DNA from 3 places in the Sporomusa sp. 246TCP1 genome. Region 1 is predicted to be linked to each of the others. Evidence: predicted binding sites of a transcription regulator. Region 1 holds the regulator's gene; each other region holds the start of a gene.
What was found. The regulator HrcA, encoded in region 1, represses chaperone genes, less so after heat shock. The targets are predictions, from matches to a motif close to TGTTAGCACTCNNNNNNNNNGAGTGCTAACA.
Positions count from the first base shown of each region.

Region 2: AC1ECB_RS22285 (glycoside hydrolase family 130 protein) is a predicted target of HrcA. The motif match lies at 1,387-1,417, and genes of this name have one in related genera.
Region 3: groES (co-chaperone GroES) is a predicted target of HrcA. The motif match lies at 1,596-1,626, and genes of this name have one in related genera.

Region 1 covers NZ_CM170492.1:1,256,127-1,259,417, forward strand. Annotated here, with positions in the region: gene hemW (radical SAM family heme chaperone HemW) at 1-946, shown strand, start outside; gene hrcA (heat-inducible transcriptional repressor HrcA) at 1,049-2,080, shown strand; gene AC1ECB_RS06255 (TCP-1/cpn60 chaperonin family protein) at 2,095-3,291, shown strand, end outside.
Region 2 covers NZ_CM170492.1:4,694,050-4,697,340, forward strand. Annotated here, with positions in the region: gene AC1ECB_RS22280 (tetratricopeptide repeat protein) at 20-532, opposite strand; gene AC1ECB_RS22285 (glycoside hydrolase family 130 protein) at 1,515-2,522, shown strand; gene AC1ECB_RS22290 (glycosyltransferase family 4 protein) at 2,604-3,291, shown strand, end outside.
Region 3 covers NZ_CM170492.1:303,739-307,029, reverse strand. Annotated here, with positions in the region: gene groL (chaperonin GroEL) at 1-1,222, opposite strand, end outside; gene groES (co-chaperone GroES) at 1,267-1,548, opposite strand; gene AC1ECB_RS01455 (ANTAR domain-containing response regulator) at 1,764-2,345, opposite strand; gene AC1ECB_RS01450 (sensor histidine kinase) at 2,347-3,291, opposite strand, start outside.

The sequences.
Region 1 (3,291 bases):
CAGTGTACTGCCTGTACCTTTGTTGGAAAAAATACTTACAAGCTTGACTACAAACTTCACTATCCAGCCTGGGGCGGAAATTAGTATGGAGGCCAATCCTGGTACAGTTACCAAAGAGCAACTGCTTGCCATAAAGGCTATGGGTATAAATAGGCTCAGTTTTGGTATTCAATCTTTTAATGACAAATTGCTTGCCTGCCTGGGACGAATTCACCGAACGCCAGATAGTCTTGCGGCGATAGAATCTGCTTACAATGCTGGGTTTACTAATATAAGTTTTGATTTGATGTATGGCTTGCCAGGACAGACTAGTGACGGTTTTGCCCAGGAACTTGAGCAGGCAGTAGCACTGAATACCAGTCATATTTCAGTTTATGGTCTTAAATTGGAAGCAGGCACTCCGTTGGCTGCTGCTTATGACCAAGGCGTACTTGTCTTACCAGATGAGCTAGAGGAAGAATCCATGTATGATCGTATGACTGATTTTTTACCCGCTCACGGTCTCATGCGCTATGAGATTTCAAACTTCGCCCGCCCGGGAAGCGAATGCCGCCATAATTTAAAATACTGGCAATATCAGCCATATTTGGGTCTTGGCTGTGCAGCGCATTCTTTTTTACAGGGTGAGAGGATAAGCCAGGTAACCGGGATTGAGGACTATATTGAAGCGATAGCAGCCAAAAGTTCATCTGTTGCGATGAAAGAACAGCTTACGAAAAACGAGTCGATGGCTGAATATATTTTTTTAGCCTTACGGACTGTAGAAGGAATGGGAGTAGCAGCATTTAACCAATATTTTGCGACTGATTTTTTCAGTCAATTTGGTGAGGTTTGGGATAAGCTTAACCGTCAGGGTTTAGTGGCAGCAGATACTAGACAGATATGGCTAACTGAGCGCGGTATGAAATTTGGCAATATTGTATTTCGTTCGTTTTTACCTGATTAAATACACATTTACTATCTTGACATTAACTCCAATGAGTGGTATTTTTTTAGTAGGTGTTAGCACTCGACTGACGCGAGTGCTAACAAGCGGGAGGTGGACCCCATATTAGATGAAAGAAAGCGGAAAATTTTGCAGGCTATTATTGATGATTATATATCTACTGCCGAACCGGTTGGCTCACGGACGATTGCCCGTAAGTATGATTTAGGTATTAGTCCGGCCACCGTTCGCAATGAAATGGCAGATTTGGAACTTTTGGGCTATCTTGAACAACCACATACTTCCTCCGGCAGAATACCATCAGTCAAAGGCTACCGCTTTTATGTTGATTGCTTGCTGGCTCCACCTCAGATTTCCGATAGAGATATCGCAATCATTGATAATTGGTATCATACTAAAGCGCGTCGAATTGAAGAGGTTTTTCAGGAAACTGTTAAGATTATGTCCCGCATGACCAGTAATGTATCCATGGTATTAGCACCACAAGTGTCGCAATGTACCTTTAAATACATTCAGTTTCTACCACTGGATGAACGACGTTCGATTGTTGTCATCGTTACAGACACAGGCCTGTTAGAAAACAAAATTATTGCCATACCTGAGGGGCTTAATCATGAGGATTTGGGGCGTGTGGCCAATGCGATAAATTCCCGTCTGGGAGGGTTGGCTATTGACCGGATCACAACGCCGGTTCTAAAAGATATACAAAATGATATTTTGCCTGATCCTCAAGTGTATGAGCGGGCGATCACACTTTTAAAGCAAGTACTTACTGTTGAAAAAAATGAGAAGGTGTATCTTGGCGGCACAACGCAAATGCTAAATCAGCCTGAATTCAGGGATGTTGATAAAATCAAAGGCCTCTTAACCATGCTTGAAGAAGACAGGTTACTGTGTGATATTCTCCACATGTCCAATAGTGATGGTGTGATTGTTACAATTGGTCAGGAGAATAAATATACTGGCATTCATGATTGCAGTGTTGTTCAGGCCACCTACCGTATCGATGGTCAGGTAGTAGGAACTGTAGCCGTGCTTGGACCTACCAGAATGGAATATGGTAAAACCATGTCGGTGCTTAAGTTTATGCAACGTCATTTAGGTGAAATTTTGAAACAGTATAAAGTGTTATAGATGGGAGGAACTACATGAATTTGAAGCAAGCCGGCAGTGGAGCTGATGTTGATGAGCGGTTAGCCGCGCTATTAACAAATGCCAATGCTGTACGGGCAATAACTGCTGCTGTGGAAGGCACTATCGGTCCTAAAGGACTGGATACTATGCTGGTTGACCGTTTTGGTGAAGTCATTATTACCAATGATGGTGTTACTATATTAGATAAAATGGATGTTAACCATCCAGCAGCCAAAATGCTTATAAATACAGCCAAAGCGCAACAGGCAGAAGTTGGTGATGGGACAACCACAACCACAATTATGGCCGGCAGTCTGGTCTCAGAGGGTGTAAACCAAGTCATGCGCGGCGTACCGGTCGCCAGAGTCATTGAAGGTGTGAAATATGGTATCGCCCAGATTTTAGCGGGTGTACGCGAGCGTTCACGCAGCATTACTGATGTTAATGACCCTATTTTGCGGAGTATTGCCATGATTGCTGGACGGGAGCATGAGGATATTGCCGATTTAGTTGTAGAAGCTGCTAAGCTGATCGGTGTGGAAAAACTTAATGAATACAATTTCAAGTTATCTGAAATTATCACCGCCGAGGCTAGTGCCAACAATGAAGTATTTATGGGCGTTATTGTAGATCAAGAACGTATGTCCCAGGAAATGCCGGAAAAAATAGTAGATGCCAAGTTACTGCTTGTTGATGATGCGCTTGAACCGGAAGAGATTGAAGATGAAGCTTTAAGTACCGAGACCGGCTTTAAACGCTATATTGATCTGCAAGATGAGTTTAAGAAAAACGTGCAGAAAATTGTCGAGCTTGGTGTCAGCGTAGTGATGGCGGACCGGGGTGTACATAGTGCTGCTGAAGAAATACTTACAGATGCTAATATAATGGTTATTGAGCGTGTATCCTCAAAGGATTTGCGGCGGGTAGCCGATCACACAGGTGCACGCATGATTAAACGCACAGGTCTTAAAAAAGATTCTGCCGATATTGGAAAGTACCTGGGTACTGCAGAAAAGGTATACCAGGATGAAAAGCTTGAACAAGTGCGCGTCATTGGTGGTAATGGAAAACCTATGGCCACTATTTTGGTTGGCGCAGCTACAGAAGAGGTGGTGGGAGAACGCGAGCGTATTGCTAAAGATGCGGCATCCAGTGTACAGGCGGCAGTGAAAGGCGGCTATGTGCCAGGGGGTGGTTCAATCGAAATTGCT
Region 2 (3,291 bases), 2.6 Mb from region 1:
ATTTGGACTCTTATCATTTCTATTCGACAGTCCCACCTAATGCACGGATACGTTTTATAGCTGCCTCTCGATGATGCGTATCTTCTACCGGCACATTTGCCAACAAGCTGCGATATGCTGCAATTGCTTCCTTATATAAATGCTGTTTTTCATATGCCGTACCTTTGTTTAAATACCCCGCAGGATACTTAGGATTAAGCGCAATGGCTTTATTACAGTCAATAAGGGCTAAATCATATTTACCGATTTTATTGTACATAAATCCCCGGTGGTCATAAGCCATTTCATATGTAGGATCATTAAGTATTGCTAGTCGATAATCCTCAATTGCCTTATCATCCTCGCCTCTTTTCTCATAGAGATACCCCTGATCCAAAAAAGCGCCTGCGATTACTCGATTATAATCTTTGAGAGCTAAGTCATATTGTTTTTTCGCAAAATATGCCTTACCGCGTTTATAATAAGCCACTGTATCATAAAGATTATCAGCAATAATTGTATTACTGTCGGCAATTATTTGATCATTATCCACCGCAGGTTGTTTTTCAGCTGCAAAACCTACAGCACCTGGTATCCCAAGGCAATACAATAATAAAACAAAAGCAATAATAAATCCTTTTTTTCCACACTAAACGCCTCCCTATACAATATCAAGTAACAGCCTATCCTATTTAAATGCAATTTCACGCCCAGTCATATATGAATACCGTACTGCTACTTAAAACATAGACAAATATGTCCATGCCAAGAAAATTACTGTTTCATCGTGTCCGGTTTTGCCGAAGCTACCACCGTTTATATAACACTCCGCAGTCGTAAATTTCCCTGTAGCCCAGGGTACATATATACAAGTGCTTGATTATGCTATCTTGTATATATTTTTCTTAAAGTAGCTCTCCTTTCTTTAATGGTATTTTTACTTTTCAACGATTAACGGTTTTTGCTTGTTTTTCGCACCGCTAACAATAACGATAGATACCATCAGAATACTACTTCGTATTTATGACAGCCCTTACGCTCTGTCAATGGAAATTTTACTTCTATCGTTTTAATGTTTGTGTATAGTTATCTATAGTTTTGTTAACTGTATTATTGCTCCTGATGCTGAGTATTATGGATAATCAGGCAAACTTTTCCCTTATTGACCATGATACTATAAAAACCTCTATAAATCAACATTCTAGCAATATATTTTGTATTTTGTTTGTTTTTGTTTGCTTTTGTCTATTTAATTTTAATATAACGTTTTTCAAGAGAATCTTGTTTCTGTAACTCTATATTGAATTTAACGCACAAATATTGTCTATCTTAAATAAACAATCGTTTACTACAGATAACCCATTGTTTGACAAACACAACAATTTATAGTACAATAATATTACAAATTGTTAGAACCTACTAACGATTAGTGCAATTCCATATTGTGTTTTAACCGCCTCGGGATATGGGAACTGGGTGTGAGATATCGCACTCGCCGGCATGAGCCGAATGTCCAAACGTAGGAGGTTTTTTTTATGAGCAAAAATAGCTTTAAAACCAAGTTGAGAAACGAAAACAATACTTATAAAGAACTTTTTCAGCGGTATCCCCAGAATCCTATCTTTACAGCTAAAGATTGGCCTTATCCCGCGAACACAGTATTTAATCCGGCGGCCACTATGTTTCATAACAAAGTCTTATTGCTCGCCCGGGTGGAGGATAGGCGGGGATTTTCCCACCTTACTAAGGCGATTAGTGACGATGGTGTAAGCAACTGGCAAATTGATAGCGTACCAACATTTGAGCCGGACCCGGAAAATTATCCGGAAGAGCGGTGGGGAATTGAAGACCCCCGGATTACTTGGCTGGCGGAATTGGATAAGTGGGCGATTATCTATACGGCCTATTCTCGTGGTGGACCACTTGTATCTATGGCACTGACAAAAGACTTTAACCATTTTGAGCGATTTGGACCGCTGATGCCACCGGAAGATAAGGATGCTGGCCTTTTTCCACGTAAAATAAACGGAAAATGGTTACTTATTCATCGGCCAATTACTGCTAACTATGTCCCTGGCGCGCATATCTGGTTGTCATCCTCTGAAGACTTCACTCATTGGGGTGATCGTCAGGTATTAATGCACGCCCGTCGGGGTGGTTGGTGGGATGGTGGAAAAATTGGTCTTGCAGCACCACCAATCGAAACCGCTGAAGGTTGGTTACTTTTGTACCATGGAGTACGCCAAACTGCCTCTGGATCAATTTATCGGCTCGGGATGTCACTACTCGACTTGGATAATCCGCTAAAGGTATTGCACCGGAGCGATGAATGGGTTTTCGGTCCGACCGAATGGTATGAACGGGAAGGAGACGTCGATGACGTAGTCTTTCCGAGCGGCTGGGTGTTAAACGATAAGACAGGATTGTTAAAAATGTACTACGGCGGAGCAGATTCTTGTATTGCTATGGCTACTGCCAGTATTGATGATTTGCTGCAATATATCGAAAGCTGTCCGGAACCGTTGGATGAGACACTTTATTAACTAGCCTTGATGACTGGGATAACAAAGTAGCAGCCAGCAACACGCAACAAGGCTGCCGAAGAAAAGAAGGAGAAAATGAAAATGGTTAGAGAAAATAGCATACGAAAAATTGCTTTTTTAAGTACCTATCCGCCAAGAGAGTGCGGATTAGCAACATTTACAGAAGATCTAGTAAATGAAATTTATAAACTACCATTTATTCGACCAAGTGTTATTGCGGTTGTAAACAAGGAACAATATACAAATTCCCAGGTAAAATGGAAAGTGGGTCAGCATGATCGTACGAGTTATCTGCTGACAGCACTTTGGGCAAATGATAATGTGGATCTCTTGGTTATCGAACATGAATATGGGATATTTGGCGGCGAATGTGGCGAATACATCCTTGATTTAGCATCAAAACTGAAGATTCCTTTTATCGTCACAACACATACTGTGTTGTTAGAACCATCAGCCAAACAACAAACTGTCCTGCGCGACTTAGGAAACCTCAGCACGAAGGTCGTGACAATGGCTGAAAGTTCTATCCCCATATTAGCGGGGACGTACGGCATTGATTTAGCGAAAATCGTATTTATACCTCACGGCGTTCCTAATATACAGGTAGAATCGCGAGACAAATTGAAAGTCGAACACGGCTTAGAAAACAAACAAGTCATTAGTAGTTTTGGACTCATTAGCCCAGCAAAAGGTCTTGAGTATGGGATTGAAGCGGTAGCGAAAGTCACGCCAGATTATGAAAACCTGATATATCTAATCCTCGGCAAAA
Region 3 (3,291 bases), 950 kb from region 1:
CTTCTTCAACAGCAGCGCGAGTTGCATTCAGAGCATCTTCAATACGCAGTTTCTTTTCTTTGAGTTCCACTTCAGTAGCAGCACCGACTTGAATAACAGCTACGCCGCCAGCCAGTTTAGCCAAACGCTCTTGCAATTTTTCTTTGTCAAAATCGGAAGTAGTTTCTTCAATGTGAGCGCGAATTTGGTTAACGCGTTTTTTGATTTCTTCAGTTTGTCCACTGCCATCAACGATCGTGGTTTCTTCTTTAGACACACGGACTTGACGAGCACGACCAAGATCTTCAAGAGTTACGCTATCAAGCTTGCGTCCCAATTCCTCAGTAATAACAGCGCCGCCGGTAATGATAGCGATATCTTCCAGCATAGCTTTTCTGCGGTCGCCAAAACCAGGAGATTTTACAGCTACAGCACGGAAGGTGCCGCGGAGTTTGTTCACAACCAAGGTGGCCAAAGCTTCGCCTTCCACGTCTTCAGCAATAATTAGGAGTTCCTTACCTTGCTGAACAACCTTTTCAAGTACTGGCAGCAGATCGGCAATGGCTCCAATCTTGCGGTCAGTAATAAGAATATACGGATCATTTAAAATGGCTTCCATTTTATCAGGGTCAGTAACCATGTACGGGGAGATATAACCACGGTCAAATTGCATACCTTCCACAACATCAAGGTCGGTACCCATGGTTTTGGATTCCTCAACAGTGATAACACCGTCTTTACCCACTTTTTCCATAGCTTCTGCAATCAGAGTGCCAATTTCTACATCACCGGCTGAAATAGAAGCAACTTGAGCGATAGCATCTTTGGTTTCTACTTTTTTAGAGCTTTTCTTAATTTCGTCAACAAGCACATTTACTGCCTGTTGAATACCTTTTTTAAGAATCATGGGATTAGCACCAGCAGCAACATTTTTCATGCCTTCACGAATCATAGCTTGTGCCAGCAATGTAGCGGTAGTAGTACCGTCACCAGCAATATCATTAGTTTTGGTAGCAACTTCTTTTACAAGCTGTGCTCCCATATTTTCAAACGGATCTTCCAAATCAATATCACGGGCGATAGTTACGCCGTCATTAGTGATCGCCGGAGCGCCAAATTTTTTATCAAGCACTACGTTACGGCCTTTAGGTCCTAAAGTAACTTTAACAGCGTTAGCCAGTGCGTTTACGCCTCTTTCGAGTGCCCGGCGTGCTTCCTCGTCAAACAAAATTTGTTTAGCCATTTATGTATTACCTACCTTTCACTTTATAATAAATTAGCTGATTATTAAATTATAGCCAGGATGTCTCTTTCGCTGATGATGAGGTACTCTTTGCCTTCAACCTTGACTTCTGTGCCGGCATATTTTGAGAAAATAATGTTGTCGCCAACCTTAACATCCAAGGCAACCTTTTGGCCATTTTCCAGAGTTTTACCTGTCCCAACAGCTACAATTTTACCTTCTTGCGGTTTCTCCTTGACGGTATCAGGAAGAACAATACCACTCTTAGTCATCTCTTCCTTTGCCAAAGCTTCAATTACTACTCTGTCGCCTAATGGCTTAATCATGTAAAGAACCTCCCTTTATAGTGTGTTATATAAATTTATTTGGTTGTTGTTAGCACTCGCTTAAGTCGAGTGCTAATCCCATAATTTATAATATAAAATTATCCGTGAAAAATCAAGGGGATTTGCGCAAAAAGTAGATAAAAATTTAAAAAATTTCTAGAAATAATAAAAGCAGAGACAATATAGTCTCTGCCCTGGCATCAAAAACGGTCTATTTATCTTTTACGGGTAGCAGACTCCACAATGGCTGCCGCTACGTCCCTGATTGATTTTCGTTTACTCATGCTGTACTGCTGAATACGGCGGTAGGCCTCAGTTTCAGATAAACTGTAGGCATCCATCAAAATACCCTTAGCCCTGTCAAGTATTTTTCTGGTTTCCAGTGAGTTTTTAACTTCCTCCAGTTCCCGCTCTAATTCTGCAAATTCCTTAAACCGCGACAAAGCAATTTCCATTGCGGGAAACAGGTTAGCCTCTTTTACCGGCTTGACCAGATAGGCGAGTACCCCCGAGTCTTTGGCCTTTTCTACAATTTCCTTCTGACTAAAAGCAGTTAAAAGCAGTACAGGCGCCAGTTTTTCATTGGAGATAATTTTAGCGGCAGTGATGCCGTCCATTTCAGGCATTTTGATATCCATAATAACAAGGTCAGGGTGGCATTTGCGGGCCAGTTCTACCGCTTTCACACCGTCAGTTGCCTCACCCACTACAGTATGCCCGGCTTCTTCCAGTATCTCTTTAAGGTCCATCCGTATGATTGATTCATTATCTGCAATTACTATCCGCAAAGTGTCCATGTTATACCTCCTTGGCCTCTTTAGCGCCTTCCATTAGGCGGGGAATGGTGATAAAGGCATGCGTTCCGGAACGGGAAAAAAGGCGGAATTTTCCCCCAAGATCATTTTCGATCAGTGTCCGGACAATCTGTAGACCCAGACTGTTGGTATTTTCAAGGCAAAAATCCGCAGGTAGGCCAATACCGTCATCATAAATATCAATCTGATAATTCTCCGGTGTTGTCGCAATATCTACGCCAATAAGTCCCTCTTTACGCCCCACGAAGCCGTGTTCAATCGCGTTTTGAATGAGTTCATTTATGACTAAGGCCAGACTACTGGCCTGTTCAGACGGTAAAATAACAGTTTCCCCATTAAGCACGGTTTCAATATTAAAATTAGGTTCCAGCATATTCTGAATTACCAGATCCAAAATATTTTTGGTAACTTCAGCCACATCAATAAAGCCTCTGTCCTGTTGAGATAAAAACTCATGCACGACCGATATACTCAAAATCCGGTTAACGCTTTCTCTTAGTGCCGCCTTAACTTCTGGCGTCTTGGTTCGTCTGGACTGCAATCTAAGCAAACTAGCAATTGTTTGTAGATTATTTTTAACCCGGTGGTGTATCTCTTGAATTACAGCTGACTTTATCAGTAATTCTTTTTCCTTTTTTCGAATTTCAGTAACATCGGCAATAATAAATACGGTACGTGACACCTGACTGTGAGCAAAAATTGGAATAGCGCGCTGTACCAAAATCATATTACCGGATTCAAATTCTTTTTCCATTAACTGCCCTGTAGATAGCGCCTGTTGGGCCAGCCGCATATTGACCTGGCGATCAGATACCCGCCGTCCAATAACCCGGTTGATACCGAGAACTTTGTAAATGGCATCAGCTGCTGAATTGGCAAACATAATATAACCGCGTTCGTCAATGATAATAATGCCGTCACGAGTACC